3 regions of the Streptomyces sp. NPDC042002 genome follow, and region 2 is predicted to be linked to each of the others. Evidence: riboswitches for the same ligand, from Rfam matches in the RefSeq annotation. Region 2 holds a riboswitch; each other region holds the start of a gene.
What was found. Region 2 has a riboswitch for S-adenosylmethionine ahead of ACZ6KY_RS00645 (aminotransferase class V-fold PLP-dependent enzyme). Riboswitches for the same ligand answer to the same signal wherever they lie in the genome.
Positions count from the first base shown of each region.

Region 1: it holds a riboswitch for S-adenosylmethionine, as region 2 does, so the genes downstream of both, ACZ6KY_RS12705 (hypothetical protein) here and ACZ6KY_RS00645 (aminotransferase class V-fold PLP-dependent enzyme) in region 2, are expected to answer to the same signal.
Region 3: it holds a riboswitch for S-adenosylmethionine, as region 2 does, so the genes downstream of both, thrC (threonine synthase) here and ACZ6KY_RS00645 (aminotransferase class V-fold PLP-dependent enzyme) in region 2, are expected to answer to the same signal.

Region 1 covers NZ_JBVJCT010000006.1:253,117-259,119, forward strand. Annotated here, with positions in the region: gene ACZ6KY_RS12675 (acyl-CoA dehydrogenase family protein) at 118-1,287, shown strand; gene ACZ6KY_RS12680 (RidA family protein) at 1,354-1,752, shown strand; gene ACZ6KY_RS12685 (DUF5999 family protein) at 1,790-1,984, opposite strand; gene ACZ6KY_RS12690 (DUF6299 family protein) at 2,237-2,686, shown strand; gene ACZ6KY_RS12695 (hypothetical protein) at 2,825-3,034, opposite strand; gene ACZ6KY_RS12700 (DUF3293 domain-containing protein) at 3,072-3,629, opposite strand; SAM riboswitch class IV at 3,880-3,990, shown strand; gene ACZ6KY_RS12705 (hypothetical protein) at 4,048-4,932, shown strand; gene ACZ6KY_RS12710 (helix-turn-helix domain-containing protein) at 5,202-6,003, shown strand, end outside.
Region 2 covers NZ_JBVJCT010000001.1:151,269-157,271, forward strand. Annotated here, with positions in the region: gene qcrC (cytochrome bc1 complex diheme cytochrome c subunit) at 1-160, shown strand, start outside; gene qcrA (cytochrome bc1 complex Rieske iron-sulfur subunit) at 157-1,233, shown strand; gene qcrB (cytochrome bc1 complex cytochrome b subunit) at 1,230-2,870, shown strand; gene trpD (anthranilate phosphoribosyltransferase) at 3,048-4,112, shown strand; SAM riboswitch class IV at 4,207-4,323, shown strand; gene ACZ6KY_RS00645 (aminotransferase class V-fold PLP-dependent enzyme) at 4,511-5,887, shown strand; gene ACZ6KY_RS00650 (Lrp/AsnC family transcriptional regulator) at 5,927-6,003, opposite strand, start outside.
Region 3 covers NZ_JBVJCT010000016.1:178,696-184,698, forward strand. Annotated here, with positions in the region: gene ACZ6KY_RS24085 (ABC transporter substrate-binding protein) at 1-89, shown strand, start outside; gene ACZ6KY_RS24090 (DUF3263 domain-containing protein) at 145-372, shown strand; gene otsB (trehalose-phosphatase) at 493-1,347, shown strand; gene ACZ6KY_RS24100 (alpha,alpha-trehalose-phosphate synthase (UDP-forming)) at 1,442-2,893, opposite strand; gene ACZ6KY_RS24105 (glucosyl-3-phosphoglycerate synthase) at 2,971-3,915, opposite strand; SAM riboswitch class I at 4,121-4,277, shown strand; gene thrC (threonine synthase) at 4,293-5,591, shown strand; gene ACZ6KY_RS24115 (MoaD/ThiS family protein) at 5,588-5,863, shown strand.

The sequences.
Region 1 (6,003 bases), on a different contig from region 2:
CCCCCTTGCCTTGGTGGGCGTCGTGGTGGGCTCGCACAAGGAGCGTATCGTGTTGGTGACGACAGTCAACGGTTCGCGATAACGTGGGTGGCGTCCGACGGGGAGAGGGGACGGGCAATGACCGCATTCTCGCTTGATCCGGGGCAGATCGCCTGGTGTGCCGAGCTGCGCACCCTGGCGGCTGAACACCTGCGCCCACTGGCCGACAAGGGCGAGGCGGGCCACGTCAACCGCCCGCTCGTCGCCGAACTCGGCCGACTCGGCCTGCTCTCCCGCCTGTTCACCTCCGGCGCTCTCGACCTCTGCCTGATGCGCGAGTCCCTGGCCCAGGTCTGCACCGAGGCCGAGACGGCACTGGCCCTCCAGGGGCTCGGCGCCCATCCGGTGCACGCGTACGGCACCGCGGCCCAGCGCGAGCGCTGGCTGCCCAGGGTCGCGGACGGCGGCGCCGTGGCGGCCTTCGCGCTGAGCGAGCCCGGCGCGGGCTCGGACGCCGCCGCGCTGGCGCTCCGGGCGGACGCGGACGGCACCGGCGGCTGGCGGCTCACCGGCGAGAAGTGCTGGATCTCCAACGCCCCCGAGGCCGACTTCTACACCGTCTTCGCGCGGACCGCGCCCGACGCCGGAGCCCGCGGAGTCACCGCCTTCCTCGTCCCCGCCGACCGCCCCGGCCTCACCGGCACCCCGCTCGACATGCTCTCCCCGCACCCCATCGGCGCCCTCGCCTTCGACGCCGTACCCGTCACGGCGGACGACGTCCTCGGCGAACCCGGCCATGGCTTCCGGGTCGCCATGAACACCCTCAACCTGTTCCGGCCGAGCGTGGGCGCCTTCGCCGTCGGCATGGCGCAGGCCGCGCTGGACGCGACCCTCGCGCACACGGCACGACGCGAGGCGTTCGGCGGCCCGCTGAAGGACCTGCAGACCGTGGCCCACCGGGTCGCCGAGATGGCGCTGCGCACCGAGGCGGCCCGCCTGATGGTGTACGCGGCCGCGGCGGCGTACGACGAGGGGGCATCGGACGTTCCCCGGCGGGCGGCGATGGCGAAACTGCTCGCGACCGAGACGGCCCAGTACGTCGTCGACGCGGCCGTCCAGTTGCACGGCGCCCGCGCCCTGCGCCGCGGCCATCTCCTCGAACACCTCTACCGCGAGGTGCGCGCGCCGCGTATCTACGAGGGGGCCAGCGAGGTCCAACGGGCGGTCATCGCCAAGGAGTTGTACCGGACGGCTGCCGCACAGAGCCCGGAAGCGGCCGGGCGGACACGGGAAACGGGGTCCGCATGACCGTCGAGCAGACACAGGGAACGGGGTCCGCATGACCGTCCGCCGAGCACAGGGAACGGGGTCCGCATGACCGCCGAGCGCGTCAATCCGCCCGAGCTCTCCCCGCCGACCGGGTTCGCCCACGCCGTCGTCGCCACCGGCTCCCGTGTCGTCTTCCTGGCCGGACAGACCGCGCTCGACGCGGACGGGAAGGTGGTGGGGGAGACCCTGCCCCTCCAGTTCGAACGGGCGCTGGTCAATCTGCTGACCGCGCTGCGGGCGGCGGGCGGCGAACCGGCGGACCTCGCCCGGGTCACGGTCTACGCCACGGACGTCGCCGACTACCGCGTCCACGCTCCCGAACTCGGCCGCATCTGGCGCCGGTTGGCGGGCCGCGACTACCCCGCGATGGCCGTCATCGGCGCCACGCGCCTGTGGGACGAACAGGCACTGGTCGAACTCGACGGCTTCGCCGTGCTGGCGTAGGGCCGCGAGGTAGCGGAGAGAGCGGAACGGGCGGAGATCAGGCCGCGACGGCCAACTGGCCGGCGAACACCCGGTGTGGTGCGATCACGCTGCCGTCGGGGAGCAGTTCGCCGCTGTCGTCGAAGACGATCGCGCCGTTGCACAGGAGGTTCCAGCCCTGCTCGGGGTGGGCCGAAACGATGTGCGGGGCGGCGGCGTCCACGGACGGGCACGAAGACCGGTGTGAGCACATGGTGCACCTCCACGTGGGATGCGAAGAGTGTCGGCGGCGTTGTCGTCGCCCTCGCATACCTAGACCATGCGCGCGCGGCGAACTCACCGGAACAGCCGGTCGTGAAGCGTGACAACACGAGGACAACTCTCGGACGCCCCCAAGACGGACGGTGCCAACTCGCCACCAAAGGGGTGATGATCACCGCCTTCGGGGCCTCGGACCGGTACCTGTTGAGCGCCCCTTCCAGGCCCCCGCTCCAGGAGGTACTCCATGTCATTTCGCCAGGCCGTCGGCACGGCCGCCGGTGCCGCGCTGCTCCTGCTCCTCGCCCCGTCCGCCGTCGCCGTGTCCGCCCCGTACGACACCACCCGGACCGCCCCGTCCGACGAGGTGACCGTCGACCACACCGGCACGGTCGCCGCCGACGGCACCATCACCCTCTCCGGCACCTACCGCTGCACGGGCGCCGCCGGGCCCGTGTTCGTGTCCTCCACGGTGTCCCAGGGCGATCCCTGGGCCAGCCACCCCATCGGCGGCTCCTCGGCGGTCTGCGACGGCGCGGAGCACCGCTGGAGCAACTCGGAGGAGAGCGCGCCCAAAACCCTCGTCCCGGGACCGGCGCACGTCGAGGCCACGGTGTTCGACATCAGCGCCACCGGCCTCCCCCTGCCCTCGGTCCACGCGATCCGGGAACAGGACATCACCGTCGTCCGGGGCTGAACACGTACGAGGCCCAGCGCTGAGCAGGTACGGGAGGGGCCGCCGACGGGGCGGGTCGGCGGCCCCTCCCGCGCCGGGCGGAGACCGGCACCGACCGGTGCCCGGCGCGGTCCCTCGGATGCCACGGGCGTCGCGATGTCAGTCCGTGGCGTCCACGTACGGGCGGGCCAGCCGGCGCAGTGGAGACGTCTTGTCCCACACGTGCCAGCGCGCGCCGCACAGGGGGTCGGTCTCGTAGGTCACCTCCGCCGGGAAGCCGTCGGCCGTGACCCGTTCGGCGGGTGGGCCGGCGAGAGTCCTGCCGCAGTGGGGACAGCGGTCCGGCGTCCGCATGGGATACATGCCCATCGTCATCGCTCCTGTCGTACGCCGGTGTTCGTGCGCGTCAGCGGTCTTCGAGGCGACGGTCCAACGAGGCGTCCCGGCAACCCTTGCCGGTGTCGTCGGTCGAGGGAAGCCATGGCGTCCGGCCGGTGCTGGTGAACGCCGCCCACCCACTCACGGCGGCGGTGTCGCCCTCGCACACCGATACACGCCATGCGTCGGGAGTCCAGGTGAAGATCGCGTCCTGACCGAAGCGCCGCCCCAGTTCGCGTGCCGCGCAGTCACTCATGCCCGCGACGGCGACACTCTCCTCGACGTGCGTGCCGCGCGCGTCGCCTCCTGCCGCCGGCCACCAGGTGAGCCCCTGCCGGGCGAGCTCGCCGAGCAGCAGGCCGTGAGCACGGGCGTTGTACTCGGCGGAGGCGGTACGGCCAAAGGGATTCCAGGCCGTGATCACATGAAGGGCGGTGCCGCCGGCCGGTTCCGGGAAGGGGCCCTCAGCCGTGCCCGGCGAACGCGGCTCGACCCGGACGGTCCTGTCGTGGAAACGGATGTCCACGACAGCGTGACGGTAGAGCTCCCAGTTCTGGGGCGCACCGGGTACGTCGGTCGCGTGCACAAGGGCCTCCTGTGGAACGAAGGACCCCCTTACACGCCGTGCAGGGAGATCGGTGCCTGCCCCCATGGACATGGGGGCACGATGTCGCCCGGAAGGGCACTCACGCGATGTGCGAGTCGGCCGACCGGTGGCTTCCCCGGTCGCACTCGGCCGGGTCGACCGAGCCGCAAGATGTCACGATTCCGGTCCCGGAGCAAGGGGTTTCGGATCATCTTGCCAAGGCCCGTCACGGGTGTCAGTTTCCCCGCTCGGTCAAGAGTTCCAGTGTCAAGTCCCGGCTCGCTGGACGGCATTCCGTCCGTCGCGGATGCTCCGGGGACACGGCCGATCGCCATGCGCGGTGCGTGGGAAACCGCAGATCACCGGGGTGCGGACAGTGTGCTACCGGGGTCCTACGACTCCGGAAGGCTGCCCGAACATGTCCGTTTCCCCCGAGCCCGAGCCTCGCCGCGCGGGTGTGCAGGTCATCGAACTCGCCGCCGCTTGCACGCTGTTCCACACGGCCGAGGCGAACGGCCTCGGTTCGCCGGGGACCGGTGACCTCTTCGATGAACGGCGCGAGGAGCCGGACCCGGGGTCTCCGGAAGTCGAGGAAGGCGCGGAACCCGAGGAGACCACCGAGGACGCGGAGGGGACGGACACGTGCACCTGCGCGCATGGCGGTATGCCTGGCCTCTGCTGGGGCCACGAGGCCGGCAAAAGGCAGTACGCGAAGGTGGAGAACCAGGACGACGAGGGCGACGAGAACGATGACTGCGTCCTGGAGGTTGTCGACGACTTCGCCGAAGGGATGGCGGAGGATTCGATCTACGACCTGAGTGACGTGCTTCCCGGCGGCTTCGACCGGCGCTCGCTCCACGGGCTCATCACCCTCATCGATGTCGCCCAGGCGAGACCGGACAGGGAGAGATGGACCACGGACGGGCCGTGGCAGCTCTGGTGGTTGTCCTGCCACAGCGATGTCGCACGGCCCCTGAGCGCAAGAGACGAAACCGATTCCGATTCCTCCAGTGCCGATTCGGACGAGGAACCGGACGACGGCAGCTACTACGTGTTCCTTCAGAACGAGGACGCCCACACCGTCAAGGTCATCAGGACGCGCGGGTCGGAACAGCACGTGATGTACTCCGCGCCCGCCTGGGGGCCTGGCGGCGAGACCCAGGTCCGTGACACTCCGGAAGCGCTGCGGAGTCTCGTGGATCGGGTGACGGAACAGGTGCGCGAGGCGGGCTTCACGGTTGAGGGCGACTGGACCGTCGACTGGTCGCGTTGCCACGTGCTTCTTGCCAACTGGGACTACTGATGGCCCGGCCCCGGAGGCCCAGCGGGGGACCTTGTTTCCGCCTCCACTGCCAACAGCGCATCCCCCTGCGGCGACGGTGCCTTCCCCACTCGCCCCGATGCTGCTGATCACTTGCGACGGCTGGGACGGGCCTTCCGCACGCATGATCCGCACGCACCGACGGTGCGCACTTGTCCGGGTGAACCTTCGGGGTTCACCGACGTGGTGAGCGTGCGCTTCCTGGCGTTGGCGCTGGTCGGTACCAGGGGCGGGCGGAGGTGAGCGGGCGAGTGAGTGAACCGGTACGGGAGTCGGGCGGAACCGCGGCTGCGGACGGGGGCTCGGACCACGGCACTGAGGCTCCGGGCCCGCCGGAACCGGGGTCGGGCATCATCCGGGTCTTCGGGCGGCAGCTGAAGCGGTTCCGGCTGCGGGCCGCTCTGGAGCGCGCTGAGGTCGGGGCGGGGACCGGGTACTCGGCGTCCACGATCGCGGCGTTCGAGCAAGGGAGGCGGGTGCCGCCTGCTCGCTTCATCGACGTGGCGGACGAACTGCTGGACGCGGGCGGCGTCTTGCGGGAGATGAAGGAGGAGGTCGCGCGGGCGCAGTTCCCGGCGTTCTTCCGCGACGCGGCCCGCTTGGAGGCGGAGGCGGTTGAACTCCACGTGTACGCGAACCAGGCGGTGCCAGGTCTGTTGCAGACGGAGAAGTACGCGCGGGCGGTCTTTCGCATGATGCGGCCCCCGCTGGATGACGCGACCGTCGACGAACGAGTGTCGGGGCGGCTGGCTCGTCAGGGGTTCTTCGCGCGATGTCCCACGCCACTCGCCACCTTCGTCATCGACGAGTCGGTCCTCAAGAGACCGATCGGTGGGCGCCAAGTGCTGCGCGGACAGTTGGAGCAGCTGCGCCTCGTCGGCCACAAGCGAACCGTGGACGTGCAGATCATGCCGCTGGACCGGGAGGAGAATGCGGGTCTGGCCGGCCCCTTCACCTTGATCGAAGCAGGAGATGGACGGAGGATCGCCTACGTTGAGGTGCAGAGCGCGAGCCGGCTGCTCACCGAACGGGCCTCTGTCCGCAGCCTGGAGA
Region 2 (6,003 bases):
CGCGGTCAACGGTGACGACACCGAGAGCCCGGGCGGTCTTGAGCTGGGCGGCCTCGGGCCGGTCAGCGAGGGCCTGTTCGGCTGGGTCTTCGGTCTCGGAACCCTGGTCGCCGTCGCCGTCTGGGTCGCCGCTCGGACCGCAAAGGCCAAGAAGTCATGAGTAGCCAAGACATTCCAGAAGAGAACGTGCCCGCTGAGCGGGCCTCCGACGACCACGCCGAGCACGGTCATGGCGCGGTAGCCGTCGCGGACGAGCAGAACCCGTTCGCGGATCCGGGGCTGCCGCCCCACGAGCACCGCATCCAGGACATCGACGAGCGGGCCGCCAAGCGGTCCGAGCGTCTTGTCGCGATGCTGTTCGTGCTGTCGATGGTGGCCACCGTCGGCTTCATCACCTCGTACGTGGCGATCCCGAACGACAAGTCGATCTTCGTCTTCCCGCTCGGGCACATCAGCGCGCTGAACTTCGCGCTGGGCATGTCGCTCGGTGTGGCGCTCTTCGCCATCGGCGCGGGCGCGGTCCACTGGGCCCGCACCCTGATGTCCGACGTGGAGATCGCCGACGAGCGTCACCCGATCGAGGCGGAGCCCGAGGTCAAGGCCAAGGTCCTGGCCGACTTCAAGCAGGGCGCCAAGGAATCGGTGCTCGGCCGCCGCAAGCTGATCCGCAACACGATGTTCGGCGCGCTGGCCCTGTTCCCGCTCTCCGGCGTCATGCTGCTGCGCGACCTCGGCCCGCTGCCCGGCACGAAGCTGCGCCACACGCTGTGGTCCAAGGGCAAGCTCCTCGTCAACATGAACACGAACGAGCCGCTGCGTCCCTCGGACGTGGCCGTCGGTTCGCTCACCTTCGCCAAGCCCGAGGGCCTGGAGGTGCACGACGAGGACTTCCAGACGGAGATCGCCAAGGCGGCCCTGATGATCATCCGGCTCCAGCCGGAGAACATCAAGGACAAGCAGGAACTCGAGTGGTCCTACCAGGGCATCGTGGCCTACTCGAAGATCTGCACCCACGTCGGCTGCCCGATCTCCCTGTACGAGCAGCAGACGCACCACGCGCTCTGCCCGTGCCACCAGTCCACCTTCGACCTCTCCGACGGCGCCCGAGTCATCTTCGGCCCGGCCGGTCACGCCCTGCCGCAGCTGCGCATCGGTGTGAACGCTGAGGGTTACCTCGAGGCGCTCAGCGACTTCGAGGAGCCCGTCGGTCCTGCATTCTGGGAGCGCGGATGAGCACTACCACCACCTCCGACTCGCGCTCCTCGCGCGAGAAGGCGCCCGCCGGTGAGCGGGTCGCCGACTGGGCCGACGGCCGTCTGGGGATCTACTCCCTGGCCAAGTCCAACATGCGCAAGATCTTCCCCGACCACTGGTCGTTCATGCTGGGTGAGATCTGCCTCTACAGCTTCATCATCATCATCCTCACGGGTGTGTACCTGACCCTGTTCTTCCACCCGTCGATGAACGAGGTGGAGTACCACGGCAGTTACATCCCGCTGCAGGGCCAGCTGATGTCCGAGGCGTTCAACTCGACCATGCACATCTCCTTCGATGTGCGCGGTGGTCTGCTGATCCGGCAGATCCACCACTGGGCGGCGCTGATCTTCCTCGCCGGCATGTTCGTGCACATGATGCGCGTGTTCTTCACGGGTGCGTTCCGCAAGCCCCGTGAGGTCAACTGGGTCTTCGGATTCCTGCTGTTCGTCCTCGGCATGTTCACCGGCTTCACCGGTTACTCGCTCCCGGACGACCTGCTCTCCGGCACCGGTGTCCGCTTCATGGAAGGCGCGGTCCTGTCCGTGCCGATCGTGGGCACGTACCTGTCGTTCTTCCTGTTCGGCGGCCAGTTCCCGGGCGGCGACTTCGTGGCCCGCTTCTACTCGGTGCACGTGCTGCTGCTGCCGGGGATCATGCTCGGCCTCGTGGTGGGCCACCTGATCCTGGTCTTCTACCACAAGCACACGCAGTTCGCGGGTCCCGGCAAGACGAACAACAACGTCGTCGGCATGCCGCTGCTGCCGGTCTACATGGCCAAGGCCGGAGGCTTCTTCTTCCTGGTCTTCGGTGTCATCGCGGCCATCGCGGCGATCGCCTCGATCAACCCGATCTGGGCGATGGGTCCGTACCGTCCGGACATGGTGTCCACGGGCGCCCAGCCCGACTGGTACATGGGCTTCTCCGAAGGCCTCATCCGTGTCATGCCGGGCTGGGAGATCAACCTCTGGGGCCACACGCTCGTCCTGGGCGTGTTCATCCCGCTGGTGATCTTCCCGCTGGTCCTGGTCGCGATCGCGGTCTACCCGTTCATCGAGTCCTGGGTCACCGGCGACAAGCGCGAGCACCACATCCTGGACCGCCCGCGCAACGTCCCGACCCGGACCGCGTTCGGTGCCGCCTGGATCAGCTGGTACTTCGTGCTGCTCGTCGGCGGCGGCAACGACATCTGGGCCACGCACTTCCACCTGGCGATCAACTCGATCACCTGGTTCGTGCGGATCGCCTTCTTCGTCGTGCCGGTGCTCACCTTCATCGCCACCAAGCGGGTCTGCCTCGGCCTCCAGCGCCGGGACCGGGACAAGGTGCTGCACGGCCGCGAGTCGGGCATCATCAAGCGCCTGCCGCACGGTGAGTTCATCGAGGTCCACGAGCCGCTCAGCCAGGACGCGCTGCACACGCTCACCGCGCACGACCAGTACAAGCCGGCCGAGATCGGCCCGACGGTCGACGAGAACGGTGTCGAGCGCAAGGTCTCGGGCGCGAAGAAGCTGCGCGCCAAGATGAGCCAGGGCTTCTACGGGGAGGACAACCAGATCCCCAAGCCCACCGTCGAGGAGTACAAGGAGATCACGAGCGGCCACGGCCACCACTGATCCCCTGATCCCCGGCTGTTCGCCATGGCAGGAGCCCCGTCCACGCAACGGACGGGGCTCTTTGCCGTCTCCCGGGCTGGATAGGGTGGACTCACCCCGTGGTGCGGGGTGATCCACCCCGCGTCACCTACGACCGCGTCACCGACCACCGCGTGACCTACGAACCCAGGAGCGACCATGAGCGCTGTGAACCCCGCTGGAGGCGACACCGCGGCGGGCCGTTCCTGGCCGGCGGTACTGAACGGCCTGCTCGAGGGCCGCGACCAGAGCGCGGACGACACGGCCTGGGCGATGGACCGCATCATGCGCGGCGAGGCGACCGACGCGCAGATCGCCGGGTTCGTGGTGGCCCTGCGGGCCAAGGGCGAGACCGTCCAGGAGATCACCGGACTCGTCCGGGCGATGTACGAGCACGCCAATGTGATCGAGGTGCCCGGACACACCGTCGACATCGTCGGAACGGGCGGCGACGGCGCGAAGACCGTCAACATCTCCACGATGTCCTCGATCGTGGTGGCCGGCACCGGCGCCAAGGTCGTCAAGCACGGCAACCGGGCCGCGTCCTCGGCGTCCGGCTCGTCGGACGTCCTGGAGAAGCTCGGCGTCAATCTCCAGCTCACGGTGAAGCGGGTCGCCGAGGTCGCCGAGGAAGCCGGGATCACCTTCTGCTTCGCGGTGAAGTTCCACCCGGCGCTGCGTCATGTGGCGGCGGCGCGCGGCCAGTTGGGCATCCGGACGACCTTCAACGTGCTCGGCCCGCTGACGAACCCGGCGCGGGTGAAGGCCCAGGCGGTCGGGGTCGCCGACCCCCGTATGGCGCCGATCGTGGCGGGCGTGTTCGCCGAGCGCGGCAACTCCTCGCTGGTCTTCCGCGGCGACGACGGACTCGACGAACTGACCACCACCGCGGGCTCCCACGTCTGGGTGGTCCGCGACGGCGTGGTCACCGAGGAGTGCTTCGACCCGCGTGACGTCGGGCTCGACATCGTCCCGGTGGAGGCCCTGCGCGGCGCCGACGCCTCGTACAACGCGGAGGTCGCCCGGCGTGTGCTGGACGGCGAGCGGGGGCCCGTACGGGACGCGGTCCTGCTGAACTCGGCGGCGGCCCTGGTGGCCCTGTCGCCGACCGGCGCGCCGCTCGCGGACCAGCTCCGCGCCGGAATGGAGAAGGCGGCCGAGGCGATCGACTCCGGCGCCGCCAGGCGCACCCTGGACCGCTGGGTGGCCGCCAGCAACGCCTGATCCACCGGTGACACGGAGGAAACGGAGCAAGGCGCGGTCCACGATCCGGACCGCGTCTTGCGCTGGGAAGATCCTCTGGCAAGATGCTGTACCAGGTCATGAGTGACAGCCATCAGGCCCCGGCCGGCTGTCCGGCAACCCTCCGTCCGTGGCGGGGTGCCCCGGGTGAAGACCAGGTCGTAGGCAGCGAGGCCTACGGCAAGCGCGGACCCCTCCCGCCCTCCGGGCGGACGCAACCAGGGGTCCTGGTCGTTCGAGGGAGCCTTCTGTGAGCAAGCGAATGCGATAGGGCGTAGAGCCCCGCCCCCGCACACCCTTTTCACCTTTCCCGCGCTGAGCGCTGCCTCCCGGCGGCCGGCTCGCGCGGTGATCCCGCCTGCCTCTCACAGGAGCTCGCCATGTCTGTCTCCACCGTTGCCGCCGACCAGTCTGTTTGTGCCCCTCTGGCCGTTCTGGGCCGGGATGTCACCGTCCCGCTCGTCACCGGCGGCGAGGTCACCTACGCGGCCCTCGACTACGCCGCCAGCGCGCCCGCCCTCCAGCGGGTGTGGGACGACGTGGCCGCGTACGCCCCGTACTACGGCAGCGTCCACCGGGGCGCCGGCTACCTCTCGCAGCTGTCCACCGACCTCTTCGAGAACGCCCGCAGGACCGTCGAGGAGTTCCTCGACTGCCGCGCCGACGACCAGGTGGTCTTCACCCGCTCCACCACCGACTCGCTCAACCTGCTCGCCGCCGCGCTCCCGGCCGACTGCCAGGTCTTCGTCTTCGAGACCGAGCACCACGCCTCGCTGCTGCCCTGGCGCGACGCCCGGGTGACCTACCTGAACGCACCGCGCACCCCGGGCGAGGCCGTCGACACCCTGGAGCGCGCCCTCGCCGCCCGCACTGTGTCCATTGAAGGGGGCTACGGGCCGGCCCTGGTCTGCGTCACCGGCGCCTCGAACGTCACCGGGGAGCTGTGGCCGGTGCGTGAACTGGCCGCAGCCGCGCACGCCCACGGCGCCCGCATCGTCCTCGACGCCGCGCAGCTCGCCCCGCACCACCCGGTGTCGGTCCAGGACCTCGACGTCGACTGGGTCGCCTTCTCCGGGCACAAGCTGTACGCGCCCTTCGGCTCCGGTGTCCTCGCGGGCCGCTCCGACTGGCTGCTCGCCGCCGAGCCCTACCTCGCGGGCGGCGGCGCCAGCCGCAAGGTCACCCGGCGTACGGACGGCGGCGTGGACGTGGAGTGGCACGACAGCGCCGCCCGGCACGAGGCCGGCTCGCCGAACGTCATCGGCGCCTACTCGATCGCGTCGGCCTGCAAGGCGCTCACCGACGAGGGCTTCGACAAGCTCGTCGCCCGTGAGCAGCACCTGATCCGTACCGTCCGCGCGGGCCTCGCCGAGGTCCCCGAGGTCCGGGTCCTGTCCCTCTTCGGTGACGACGCCCCGCGGGTCGGCGTCATCTCCTTCGTCGTCGAGGGCTGGAACAGCTCGCACTTCGCGGCCGCGCTCTCCGCCGAGTACGGCATCGGCGTCCGCGACGGCCTCTTCTGCGCCCACCCGCTGGTCCGCACGCTGCTCGGCAGCGACCCCGGGACCCAGGGGGAGTGCGGCGCCCCCGAGGCGGCCCCCGGGGAGAAGTCCCTCAACGCCATCCGCGTCAGCTTCGGGGCCGGTACCCCCGACGAGCACGTGGAGCGGTTCGTCCGCGCGGTGCGCGAGCTGGTCAGGGACGGCGCCCGCTGGCAGTACCGCACCGAGGGCGGCCGCTGCGTCCCGGCGGTCTGACGCCCGAAGCCGTTCCGCCCGGAGGCGGTGTTCCGTCGGTCAGGAGTCGAGGCCGATCGCGAACGCCGCCTCCAGGTCGTGCTGGGAGTACGTACGGAACGCCACGTGCGTGTCCG
Region 3 (6,003 bases), on a different contig from region 2:
GCCCGAACGGCGACCCGGCCCGGATTCTCGGCTCGCTCCAGAGCGGCGCCACCATGGCGGACAGTGCCGGCCGGCGGCCCCTGTCCTGACCGGCGCGGTCCCCGGCCCCGGCACGTGTCGGTGCCGGGGACTACCGTGCTGTCCATGCAAGAGCTGCCCGCGCGCGAACGGAGCATCCTCGCCCTGGAGCGCCGCGGCTTCCCCGGGCCGGGCGCCAAGGAGCGCGCCATACGCGAACAGCTGGGCCTCGCCCCGGTCCGCTACTACCAGCTGCTCAACGCGCTGCTGAACGACCCGAGGGCCCTGGCGCACGACCCGGTCACGGTGAACAGGCTCCGCCGGGTACGGGAGGCCCGCCGCGACGAGCGGTGAGGGCGGGGGAGAGGGCCGGCGGAGAGATCGAGCGGTGGGATCGGGGCATTCCGGCCGACGGGTCCCCCGCTCGGCCATGAGTCAGGGGTGCGCCCGCCGCCACCCGGATAGGGTCGACCCATGGGCAGCCACCCCGAATCCAAGGACTTCTCGCCGGCCCCGGTGACCCCCGCCGGGCGCGACGCTCTGGAGGCGATCCTCACCCGCCCCACCCGCACGGTCGTCGCACTCGACTTCGACGGAACCCTCGCCCCCATCGTCGCCGACCCCGACCGGGCCCGCGCGCACCCCGGCGCGGTCCCCGCCCTCGCGGCGCTCGCCCCCAAGGTCGCCTCCGTCGCCGTGGTCACCGGCCGCCCGGCCGGTGTGGCCGTGCGCCACGGCGACTTCGCGGGCGTCCCCGGCCTTGAGCACCTCGTCGTCCTCGGCCACTACGGCGCCGAGCGCTGGGACGCGGTGAGCGGCACGGTCACCGCCCCCGCCCCGCACCCCGGGGTGGCCGCCGTCCGCGCCGAACTGCCGGGGTTCCTCGACCGGATCGGCGCCTGGCAGGGCACCTGGATCGAGGAGAAGGGCCGTGCGGTCGCCGTGCACACGCGCCGCGCCGAGGACCCGCAGGCCGCCTTCGAGGCGCTCCGGGAGCCGCTGGCCGAACTGGCCGGCCGGCACGGCCTGATCGTCGAGCCGGGCCGCATGGTCCTGGAGCTGCGCCCGCCCGGCATGGACAAGGGCGTCGCCCTCATGGAGTACATCCGGGAGATCGGCGCCGAGGCCGTCCTGTACGCCGGTGACGACCTGGGCGACCTGCCGGCCTTCGCCGCCGTCGACAAGCTCCGCTCCGACGGGGTCCCCGGACTCCTGGTGTGCAGCGGCAGCTCCGAGGTCGGCGAACTCGCCGAACGGGCCGACCTGGTGGTCGACGGCCCCGCCGGAGTCGTCCACCTGCTCGCCGCCCTCGCGGCCCGGCTGGCCTGAGACAACCGGACCGGGACAACCGGGCTGAGAGGACCGGCTGGGACAACCTGGCTGGAACAAGGGTGCTGTCGGACGGTGGGTGACGGGCCGCCGGTCAGGCCTCCAGCTCGCGCAGCTGGTCCAGGAACCACTGGGCCGGGGGCAGCGCGGTGGCCGCGGCGGCCAGCCGCTTGGTGCGCTCGGCCCGTTCGCCCGGCTGCATGGTCAGTGCCTCGTGCAGCGCCCGTGCCGTACCGATCACGTCGTACGGGTTCACGGAGATCGCGTCCTCGCCCAGCTCCTCGTACGCCCCGGCCTCCCGCGAGAGCACCAGCACGCAGCCCTCGTCGGAGACGACCGGGACCTCCTTGGCGACGAGGTTCATGCCGTCCCTGATGGGGTTGACGAGGGCGACGTCCGCCAGCCGGTACGCGGCGAGCGAGCGCGCGAAGTCGTCCTTGACGTGCAGCACCACCGGGGTCCAACCCGGCGTTCCGTAGCGGGAGTTGATCTCGTCGGCGACGCGCTGCACCTCGGCCGTGTAGTCCCGGTACACCGCGAGGTCCTGCCGCGAGGGGTAGGCGAACGCCACGTGGACGACCCGCTCGCGCCACTCCGGGTGCTCGTCGAGGAGCTGCCGGTACGCCAGCATCCCCCGCACGATGTTCTTGGACAGCTCGGTCCGGTCGACGCGTACGACGGTCCTGCGGCCCTCGCCGATCTCCTCGCGCAGCGCGGCCATCCGCTCCTCGACGTCCGCCCGGTGCGAGCGCTCGCGCAGGAACTCGGCGTCCGCGCCGAGGCCGTGCACACCGACGCGGGTCCGGCGGGGCGGGCCGCCGTCCAGGTGCTCGACCGCCGGCGGCGCGTCCGAGGGCGAGGTCACGCGGTAGCGCCCGGGGTCGATCTCGCCCGCGCAGCGCATGAAGGCCGTCGCCCACCGCCAGGTCAGGAACGCCAGCCGGTCGGCGCCGAGCATGCCGTCCAGCAGTTCCGCGCGGATGTCGTCGGGGAGCATCCGGAAGTAGTCCTCGGGCGCCCACGGCGTGTGGGAGAAGTGGCCGATGCGCAGGTCGGGGCGCAGCTCGCGGAGCATCCCCGGCACCAGGCACAGGTGGTAGTCCTGGACCAGCACGGAGGCGCCGTCGGCGGCCTCCTCGGCCAGCGCCTCGGCGAAGGCGCGGTTGTAGGTCCGGTACGACGCCCACTGGCGCCGGAACTTCGCGTCGAAGACCGGCTCCAGCGGGGTCTGGTACAGCATGTGGTGGACGAACCACAGCACGGAGTTGGCGATGCCGTTGTACGCGTCGGCGTGCACCTCGGCGTCGATCGCCAGCATCCGTACGCCGTCCTCGCCGACTCCGCGCGCGACGGCCTCCCGGTCGCCGTCGCCGAGGGCGGAGCACACCCACAGGGCGCCCGCGTCCGGCCCGATCGCCGAGAGTCCCGAGACGAGGCCGCCACCGCCGCGCCGGGCGTGCAGCGAACCGTCCTCCCGTACCTCGTAGGTGATCGGGCCGCGGTTGGACGCGACCAGAATCCGGTGGGCACCGTGCGTTGAAGCCATGCCTCGAAACCTAGCCCCGTCTCGAAACGCTCAAACGTTCACTTCGGCCGTATGCGGTCGCGGCCGGCCGGTCCTGCCTACGCGGCCTTGCGCCGCTGGTACTCGGAGATTTCGGTCATCGGGGGCCTTTCCTCCGTGTCGACCGAGTACGTGCGCGGCTGGAAACCGTCCCGGCCGCGCACGAACTGGGTGAGGGCGGGGCGGATCAGATGGCCGCGCGCCAGCCGGAGCTGGGCGGTGCGGTAGATCGCGGCGGCCATCCGGCCGAGCGCCTGGCCGTCCTGGTGGCGGTGTTTGCGCACCCCGACGTCGACCTGGGCGAGGGCGTCCAGGCCCACCAGGTGCAGGGCGTCGACGAGCATGCCCAGTTCGACGCCGTAGCCGACGGGGAACGGGAGCTGTTCGAGCAGCGAGCGGCGGGCCGCGTACTCACCGCCGAGCGGCTGGACGAAGCCCGCGAGCTGCGGCCAGTGCATGTTCAGCAGGGGGCGGGCCATCAGCTCGGTGACCCGGCCGCCCTGGCCGGTGGCGCCGCCCAGCGGACGGTCGTACATGGCCTTGACCAGGTCGACGCCGGGATCGGTGAGCAGCGGGCCCACGATCCCGGAGACGAAGTCGGACGAGAACTCCTTGAGGTCCGCGTCGATGAAACAGACGATGTCCCCGCTCGTCACGAGCAGCGACCTCCACAGCACCTCGCCCTTGCCGGGCACGGCGGGGATCCGGGGGAGGATGTCGTCGCGGTGCACGACACGCGCGCCCGCGGCGGCGGCGACCGCGGAGGTGCGGTCCGTGGAGCCCGAGTCGACGACGACGATCTCGTCGACGAGGGGCACCTGCTGCATGAGGTCGTGGCGGATGATCGCGACGATCTCGCCGACCGTCTCCTCCTCGTTGAGCGCGGGCAGTACGACACTGACCGTCGACCCGGTGACGCGTTTGGCGGCCATGAGCCGGTGGAGGGGGCGGTCGGTCACGGACCAGGAGCGTGTGCTCAGCCAGCTTTCGACTTCTTTCAGCACGGTCTGCGGCTCCTCACTGTCTGATCACACGCTCTCATCGGCGTGCCCGCTGCGGCCAGCGGCAGATCGATTGCCGTCGTCTCGCGGTTCGGACGACTATCTCAACTGTCCTGGCCTTCGGTTACAGTCTTGAACAACGCGGATGACCATCGCATGTCCTGGATCGTCGGCATGTATCGCGTTCAACAGTTCAACAATCAAATACCGCTCATCCAGAGGGGCAGAGGGATACGGCCCGATGAAGCCCCGGCAACCCTCCAGCCGGTCTCGTACCGATCGATGTCGATCGCGTCGCGAGGCTCCCGGCTCGGGAAGGTGCCAAATCCGTCTCACGGCGAAGTGCGTCGTGAGGAAGATGAGGAAAGGGCCTCGCCTCCATGGCTGCGCAGACAGATGCAAGTACCACGAACTCCGCCGAAGCGGTGGACCTCGGCCCGGCCGCGGCGCTTTCCTGCCGCGAGTGCGGACACCGCGTCCCGCTCGGCCCGGTCTTCGCCTGCGAGGAGTGTTTCGGCCCGCTGGAGATCGCCTACGACTTCTCGGCCTACGAGACCGAAGAGCTCCGTAAGCGCATCGAAGCGGGACCCGCGAACATCTGGCGCTACGCGCCCCTCCTGCCCGTCCCCGCGGACGTGGCGGACAAGCCGAACATCAACCCGGGCTGGACCAAGCTCGTGCAGGCCGACAACCTGGCCCGCGAGCTGGGTGTCGACGCCGGGAAGCTCTTCGTCAAGGACGACTCCGGCAACCCGACGCACTCCTTCAAGGACCGCGTCGTCGCCCAGGCCATCGAAGCGGCCCGCGCCTTCGGCTTCACCACCCTCTCCTGCTCCTCCACCGGCAACCTCGCCGGCGCCGTGGGCGCCGCGGCGGCCCGCGCCGGCTTCCGCTCCTGCGTGTTCATCCCGCACGACCTGGAGCAGGGCAAGGTCGTCATGGCCGCGGTCTACGGCGGCGAACTCGTCGGCATCCAGGGCAACTACGACGACGTGAACCGTTTCTGCTCCGAGCTGATCGGCGACCCGGCCGGCGAGGGCTGGGGCTTCGTCAACGTCAACCTGCGGCCGTACTACGCCGAGGGCTCCAAGACGCTGGCGTACGAGATCTGCGAGCAGCTCGGCTGGAAGCTGCCGGACCAGCTCGTCGTGCCGATCGCCTCCGGCTCCCAGCTCACGAAGATCGACAAGGGTCTCCAGGAGCTGATCAAGCTCGGGCTCGTCGAGGACAGGCCGTACAAGATCTTCGGCGCCCAGGCCGAGGGCTGCTCCCCGGTGTCCGTCGCCTACAAGGCAGGACACGACGTCGTCCGGCCGCAGAAGCCGGACACCATCGCCAAGTCGCTCGCCATCGGCAACCCCGCGGACGGGCCGTACGTGCTCGACATCGCGCGGCGCACCGGCGGTGCGGTGGAGGACGTGAACGACGAGCAGATCGTCGACGCGATCAAGCTGCTCGCGCGCACCGAGGGCATCTTCGCGGAGACGGCCGGCGGGGTGACCGTCGGCGTCACGCGCAAGCTGATCGAGAGCGGTCTCCTCGACCCGACCCTGACCACGGTCGTGCTGAACACCGGCGACGGCCTCAAGACCCTGGACGCGGTGGCCTCGGACACCGGGCTGACCGCGACCATCCGCCCGAACCTCGACTCCTTCCGAGAGGCTGGCCTCGCATCATGAGCGTCAACGTCCGCATCCCCACCATCCTGCGCACCTACACCGGTGGCGCCGCCGAGGTGACGGCCGAGGGCACGAACCTCGCCGAGGTCATCACCGACCTGGAGAAGAACCACACGGGCATCGCCGCGCGCGTTCTGGACGACCAGGGCAAGCTGCGCCGCTTCGTCAACGTGTACGTCAACGACGACGACGTGCGGTTCGAGCAGGGTCTGGAGACGGCGACCCCGGACGGTGTGGGCGTCTCGATCATTCCGGCCGTCGCCGGAGGCTGACCGTTACCCCGTTTCGTTACCCTCGGTAATGCCGGACACGCAGAGTTCATCGAATTGCCCCCTCCGTGAGAGAAACGGAGGGGGCAATTCTGTATGGTTGAGGGCGCTACAGTTGGGGAAGCGACTTCGCTTTCGATGTT